3 regions of the Massilia sp. TSP1-1-2 genome follow, and region 2 is predicted to be linked to each of the others. Evidence: predicted binding sites of a transcription regulator. Region 2 holds the regulator's gene; each other region holds the start of a gene.
The links. The regulator HrcA, encoded in region 2, represses chaperone genes, less so after heat shock. The targets are predictions, from matches to a motif close to TTAGCACTCNNNNNNNNNGAGTGCTAA.
Positions count from the first base shown of each region.

Region 1 (2,267 bases), on a different contig from region 2:
CTACTTCGATCCGTTTGGCCTGGCCAAGTTCAGCCAGCGTGACTTTTTCCAGCGTCAGGCCAACTTCTTCAGCGATCACCTGGCCGCCGGTCAGCACTGCGATGTCTTCCAGCATGGCCTTGCGACGGTCGCCAAAGCCTGGGGCCTTGACTGCGCACGTTTTCAGGATGCCGCGGATGTTGTTGACAACCAGGGTTGCCAGCGCTTCGCCTTCGATGTCTTCTGCGATGATCAGCAGTGGACGGCCGGCTTTGGCGACTTGTTCCAGGATTGGCAGCAGGTCACGGATGTTCGAGATTTTTTTGTCGCACAGCAGGACGAATGGGTTGTCCTGGATCGAGACTTGCTTCTCTGGGTTGTTGATGAAGTACGGCGACAGGTAGCCGCGGTCGAACTGCATGCCTTCTACGATGTCGAGCTCGTCGTTCAGGGACTTGCCGTCTTCAACGGTGATGACGCCTTCCTTGCCGACTTTTTCCATCGCTTCCGCGATCCGCTCGCCGATCGAGTAGTCGGAGTTGGCCGAAATGGCGCCAACCTGGGCGATTTCTTTGGTCGTCGTGCATGGCTTGGCGATTTTTGCCAGCTCTTCGACGGTGGCAGCAACTGCCTTGTCGATGCCGCGCTTCAAGTCCATTGGGTTCATGCCGGCGGCCACGAACTTCATGCCTTCGCGCACGATGGCCTGGGCCAGCACGGTCGCGGTGGTGGTGCCGTCGCCGGCGTTGTCGCTGGTGCGGGAAGCAACTTCCTTGACCATTTGCGCGCCCATGTTCATGAGCTTGTCTTTGAGTTCGATTTCTTTCGCAACCGATACACCGTCCTTGGTGATGGTTGGCGCGCCGAACGAGCGCTCGATGACCACGTTGCGTCCTTTAGGACCCAGGGTGACTTTCACTGCATTGGCGAGAATGTTGACGCCTTCAACCATCTTGGCGCGCGCTGCGTCGCCGAATACTACATCTTTAGCTGCCATGTTTTTTTCTCCGAAAATTGGTGTTGCGAGAATATGAGGTGATTACTTGACCAGGACGGCCATGATGTCTTCTTCGCGCATCACCAGCAGTTCGTCGCCGTCAACTTTGACGGTTTGGCCGGAGTATTTGCCGAACAGCACGCGGTCGCCGACTTTGACTTCCAGCGGGCGAACTTTGCCATCGTCCTGGACTTTACCGTTGCCGATGGCGAGGATCTCGCCCTGGTCCGGTTTTTCTGCGGCTGCGTCAGGAATGATCAGGCCGGATGCAGTTTTGGTTTCCTGGTCGAGACGCTTGACGATAACGCGATCGTGCAATGGGCGAAGGTTCATGCAAAACTCCTTAATGTTCAATGGTTTGACTTGCTATTCTTGGCCAGTACACGGCGTGCAGGGCCTGGAAATCATTGTTAGCACTCTCTGCTAACGAGTGCTAATTATAGGGACGGTACCGCGTATTTTCAAGGCATCATCCTTTTTATTTCAATAAACTGCTTGATCTCGCGCAAACTTTTCCTTTCCTTGTCGCCCGTTTTGCAATCATGCTCTGCTTCAATAATCGACGCTAACGTACTGAATCGGTTGACTAAAAATCGTTGACGGCTCTATAGTATTGGGATGATTTCTGAATTCAATGACCTGTCCGACAAAATCGACCGCCTTGCCGCGTTGACGCTGTCCCTACGCCGCGAGAATGCCACTCTGCGCCAAGCCAATGCTTTACTTGCTGCTGAGAACGTAGCCTTCATGGAACGCCTGTCCGAAGCCCAGCGCCGGGTTGAGGCCTTGCTGGCCAGCATTCCCGCCGAGGCCGGCGATGAAGACAACCTTCCCGCCGAAGCGACCATCCATGACGAGGCAGCCCAATGATCCAACTCGATGTCACCCTCATGGGTAATCCCTACCGACTGGCCTGCAAGGAGGGCGAGGAACGCACGCTCAAGGAAGCGGTCAGCTACCTTGACGGCAAAATGTGCGCGCTGCGCGACTCCGGCAAGGTCAAGGGCAACGACCGCATCGCCGTGATGGCCGCGCTGAGCGTGACGGCTGAATTCTTATCCTCGAAAGCGGGACAAGGACCGCTGTCGGACTTGTCGATATTGGAAGTCAAGGAAAAAATCGGTGCCATGCATACCGCACTGGACGACGCCCTGACGCCGCAGGAAAATTTGTTTTAAAACCTGTTTTCGTTTGACATGGCGACACATCGGAGTAAACTCCGTCTCACCCTGCGGTGTTCGCGATTGCCATATATTCCTTGAACCATTTATGTGCACAGGTTGCGGAATTT
Region 1 covers NZ_JAFCTU010000007.1:111,438-113,704, reverse strand. Annotated here, with positions in the region: gene groL (chaperonin GroEL) at 1-976, opposite strand, end outside; gene groES (co-chaperone GroES) at 1,019-1,309, opposite strand; gene ACP7BV_RS08360 (hypothetical protein) at 1,595-1,846, shown strand; gene ACP7BV_RS08355 (cell division protein ZapA) at 1,843-2,154, shown strand; RNA gene ssrS (6S RNA) at 2,200-2,267, shown strand, end outside.
Region 1: the regulator HrcA is predicted to act here: its motif matches at 1,387-1,413, upstream of groES (co-chaperone GroES).

Region 2 (2,267 bases):
CACCTCGACCTGGGAGCGCTGCGCCGCGCCGGCCTGATCTCGGCGTTCGAGGAGGCAGGCGAGGATTTGGACCTGGTCGAGCACGCCATGGTGCATTTTTTTGCCGCGCGCAATGCCGTCATTCCGTATGACGATGTGATGCCGGGCCTGCTGCGCCTGAAGGGCCGCACGCTGATCGGCTCCATTTCCAACGGCAACGCCGACTTGCAGGCGATCGGGCTGGCGCACCACTTCCAGGTATCGGTCGCGGCCCACCAGCTCGGCTGCGCCAAGCCTGACGCCGCCATTTTTCACGCCGCCTGCGCCCAGTTGGGCGTGGCGCCGGCCGAGGCGCTGTACGTGGGCGATGACGTATTGCTTGACGTCCAGGCTGCGCAGCGGGCCGGCCTGCGCGCGGTCTGGCTGAACCGGACCGGCAGCACGGGTCACTTGGCGCACGGCGTCGCGCCGGACGCCATTTGCGGCAACTTTGACGAGTTGCTCGACTGGCTGCAGCGGGAATATGAATAACTGCGTGAATAAGTGCGTGAATGAGTGCGTGGATGAGTGCGTGGCTCAGTGCGTGGCTGAGTGCGAACTTGTCCCCGTCGCTGCGGCGAACGTGCATAATATGTCCATGACACTACGCGCGCACTAGTTAGAACATCATGTCCCTCGATATCCGGGCTCAAACGCTGCTCAAGGCACTGGTGGAACGCTATATCGCCGACGGCCAGCCGGTCGGCTCGCGCGCGCTGTCCAAGATTTCCGGGCTCGATCTGTCGCCGGCGACCATTCGCAACATCATGGCCGACCTGGAAGAAATGGGCTATGTCGCCAGCCCGCATACGTCGGCCGGGCGGGTGCCCACGCCGCGCGGCTACCGCATCTTTGTCGACACGCTGCTCACGGTGCAGCACATCGACGAGCACGCGGTGCAGTCGCGCATGCGCTTGCCGTCGCAGCAGCCGCAAAAGCTGATCGCCAACGCGGCGCAAATGCTCTCGTCGCTGTCGCAGTTCGCCGGCGTGGTGCTCAGTCCCCGGCGCGAGTCGGTGTTCCAGCAGATCGAGTTTTTGCGCTTGTCCGAAAAGCGCATCTTGCTCGTCATTGTCGACCCGCGCGGCGACGTGCAAAACCGGCTGCTGCTCACCGAGTCCGACTACACGCCCAGCCAGCTGATCGTGTCGGCCAATTACATCAACCAGAATTACGGCGGCCTGTCATTTGACGACGTGCGCCTGCGCCTGAAGGGCGAACTGCGCCAGTTGCGCGACGACATGGGCCGGCTGATGCAGGCTGCGGTCGAGGCCGGCAGCGAAGCGATGGAAGACCAGTCGGACGACATGGTCATCTCGGGTGAGCGCAATCTGCTCAGCGTGTCGGACCTGTCGTCGAACATGACGTCGCTGCGCCAGATGTTCGACATGTTCGAGCAAAAGACGGGCTTGATGCAATTGCTCGACGTGTCGAGCAAGGCGACCGGGGTCCAGATTTTCATCGGCGGCGAGTCGAACCTGGTGCCGATGGACGAAATGAGCGTGGTGACGGCCCCGTACGAAGTCAATGGCAAGATCGTGGGAACGCTGGGCGTGATCGGACCCACCCGCATGGCCTACGAGCGGGTCATTCCGATTGTGGATATTACGGCCAAGCTGTTGTCGAATGCCTTGAGCTTGTAGAGCGCAACAGCCCAAAGGGGCCTGGCGCAGTCGCGCCCTTAATTGCGGTGGGGGCACTCTTCCTTGACGCAATTGCCGTAAATGGCCAGCGCATGCTCGGCAATTTTAAAGCCGCGCTCGACGGCCACCTTGTGCTGGCGCGATTCGATTTCTTCATCGTAAAACTCTTCCACGCGCCCGCAATCGAGACACACCAGGTGATCGTGGTGCGAGCCGGCGTTGAGCTCGAAAATTGCCTTGCCCGTCTCAAAATGGTTGCGGTTAAGTAAGCCCGCTTGCTCGAACTGGGTCAGCACGCGGTACACGGTGGCCAGGCCGACGTCCATATTCTCGGTCAGCAGCATTTTGTAGACGTCCTCGGCCGTGAGGTGGCGCACCTCGCTGTTCTGGAAAATTTCGAGGATTTTCAGACGCGGCAAAGTCGCTTTGAGGCCGCTGGCTTTCAGGTCGCTGGGGTTGTTACTCATGTTTGTTACTCGTAGATTGGCGGAGTGCTTTATCATATAGCGTTTCTGGCGGAGGTGCCCAACCTTCCGTTTAACGTTTTGAGGTTACCTATGCGTGTCGATACTGTTGTTTTGAACCGTTTGCGCATCTGCGCGCCGC
Region 2 covers NZ_JAFCTU010000010.1:28,993-31,259, reverse strand. Annotated here, with positions in the region: gene ACP7BV_RS10645 (HAD family hydrolase) at 1-510, shown strand, start outside; gene hrcA (heat-inducible transcriptional repressor HrcA) at 648-1,661, shown strand; gene fur (ferric iron uptake transcriptional regulator) at 1,700-2,128, opposite strand; gene ACP7BV_RS10630 (outer membrane protein assembly factor BamE) at 2,219-2,267, shown strand, end outside.

Region 3 (2,267 bases), on a different contig from region 2:
CGGGAGTGTCGATGCGGTGGCGGCGCAGTTGCGCATGCTGCCCGGGGTGGAGGCGGTGCAGGTGGATTCGGCATGGGTCAAACGCCTGGCCGCGCTGATGGGCGTGCTGCGCACCGTACTGTTGTTGCTGGCGGTGACGCTGGGGATGGTGGTGGTAGCGGTGGTGTTCAATACCATCCGCCTGCAGGTGCTCACGCAGCGCGGGGAAATTACCGTAAGCAAACTGCTGGGCGCGACCGATAATTTCATCCACCGTCCGTTTTATTACACGGGCATTTTGCTGGGTCTATGCGCCGGTGGCGTGGCGCTGGGGGCCGTGGCGCTGGCGATTCAGCCCTTGAATACGTCGATTGGGGAATTTGCGCGCTTGTATGCGTCGCAGTTTCAGCTGTATCCGCTGCATCCGCTGGCGATGGCGGGCTTGCTGGCCATCAGCGCAGGTTTGGGGCTGGTTGGGGCGATGCTGTCGGTGCAACGCCACCTTGCGCGCCTGAATTAGGCCGGCGGCAGCGCCGTGGCGGAAAAGGGGGCCGCCGAGGTCTGCGCTTTTGCGCCCTACGGTCAGCGCAGTGGCGCGCAAAACGACGTTGATGAGTTGCGGCAAGTAGGGCGGAAAAGCGTAGCACATTCCGCCATGTCCGCGTCCCGTTAACGCATGCATGGCGCAAAAGGGGCCCGCCGAGGCCTGCGCTTTTGCGCCCTACGTCAACGCGACATTTGGCAACCAGAAACCTGAATAACATCGTCCTCGCGAACGGGGCGGTGCGCGGAGGATGTAGTGCTGCTGCACCATCGCCACTTTCCGACAGCCCCCTACGTGCGGGAACGAACAGTTAGTCGCCCCATCAAAGCGTATTCTTTCGATTCCCCCGTTCGCGCAACAGTCTTGCGAAATATCAATAATCGTCTTGTGCGCTGCACTAGAGTGAGATTTGCCCGGATTAGTGACGTGTTGCAATACTTCCATTACCTATCAGACCCATATAACGGGCCAATTGGCACTCTGCGCGGGAGAGTGCTAATATACGCAAGTGTATGGCGGGGCAACAATATTCCGCCGCCAGCATCAGGTACCAACTGTCGCGCCGGGGTGTCTCCTGCCTGTGGCGCCACCTTATGCAGCAAGCTACTCTAGAGGAAACACATGACTACGTTGTCCGCACAATCCGCATTGATCCCGAGCGCCAATCGCAATCTGGGACTCGGCTTTACTGGCAACCTTGGCAATATCGACGCCTACATTTCGGCAGTGAACCGCCTGCCGATGCTCACCCACGCCGAAGAAATCTCGCTGGCTACGCGCCTGCAGGAAAGCAACGACTTGGCTGCAGCGCAAGAGCTTGTGCTGTCGCACCTGCGCCTGGTGGTGTCGATCGCCCGTGGCTACCTCGGCTATGGCTTGCCGCATGCCGACCTGATCCAGGAAGGCAACATCGGCCTGATGAAAGCGGTCAAGCGCTTCGACCCGGACCAGGGCGTGCGGCTGGTGTCGTACGCGATGCACTGGATCAAGGCCGAGATGCACGAGTACATCCTGAAGAACTGGCGCCTGGTCAAGGTCGCCACGACCAAGGCGCAGCGCAAGCTGTTCTTCAACCTGCGCAGCAACAAGCAGGGTCTGGACGCGATGTCGCCGACCCAGATCGATGCGCTTGCCAAGCTGCTCGACGTCAAGCGCGAAGAAGTGATCGAGATGGAAACGCGCCTGTCGGGCCGCGACATCGCGCTCGAAGCGCCGACCGACGACGAAGACGACAAGTTCTCGCCCATCGCCTACCTGTCGTCCGACCTGTCGGAGCCGACCAAAGTGCTCGAGGCCGAGCAGGTTACGCGCCTGCAGTCCGAGGGGCTGGAAACGGCGCTGGGCAAACTCGATCCCCGTTCGCGCCGCATTGTCGAAGCGCGCTGGCTGGCCAACGACGACGGCTCGGGCGCCACGCTGCATACGCTGGCCGAAGAATTCGGCGTCTCGGCCGAGCGCATCCGCCAGATCGAAGCGGCAGCGCTCAAGAAAATGAAGGGTGCGCTCGCCGCATTCATCTAAACGCCTCTGGCACGATCGAATGCCGTTCAGCCTGCGCCGAGCGGCATTTTTTTCATGCGTCCGTCATTTCGGGGCCGGGCAAGCAGCGCGAGCCGGGGCGCGTATGATGGCGCATGAACTACCTCGCCCACATCTACCTCGCCCGGCACAGCGACGACGCCATGCTCGGCGCCCTGCTCGGCGACTTCGTCAAGCCGCATGGCGGTGAGCGCTTCAGCGCCGA
Region 3 covers NZ_JAFCTU010000011.1:147,273-149,539, forward strand. Annotated here, with positions in the region: gene ftsX (permease-like cell division protein FtsX) at 1-499, shown strand, start outside; gene rpoH (RNA polymerase sigma factor RpoH) at 1,145-2,044, shown strand; gene ACP7BV_RS12035 (ACP phosphodiesterase) at 2,158-2,267, shown strand, end outside.
Region 3: the regulator HrcA is predicted to act here: its motif matches at 996-1,022, upstream of rpoH (RNA polymerase sigma factor RpoH).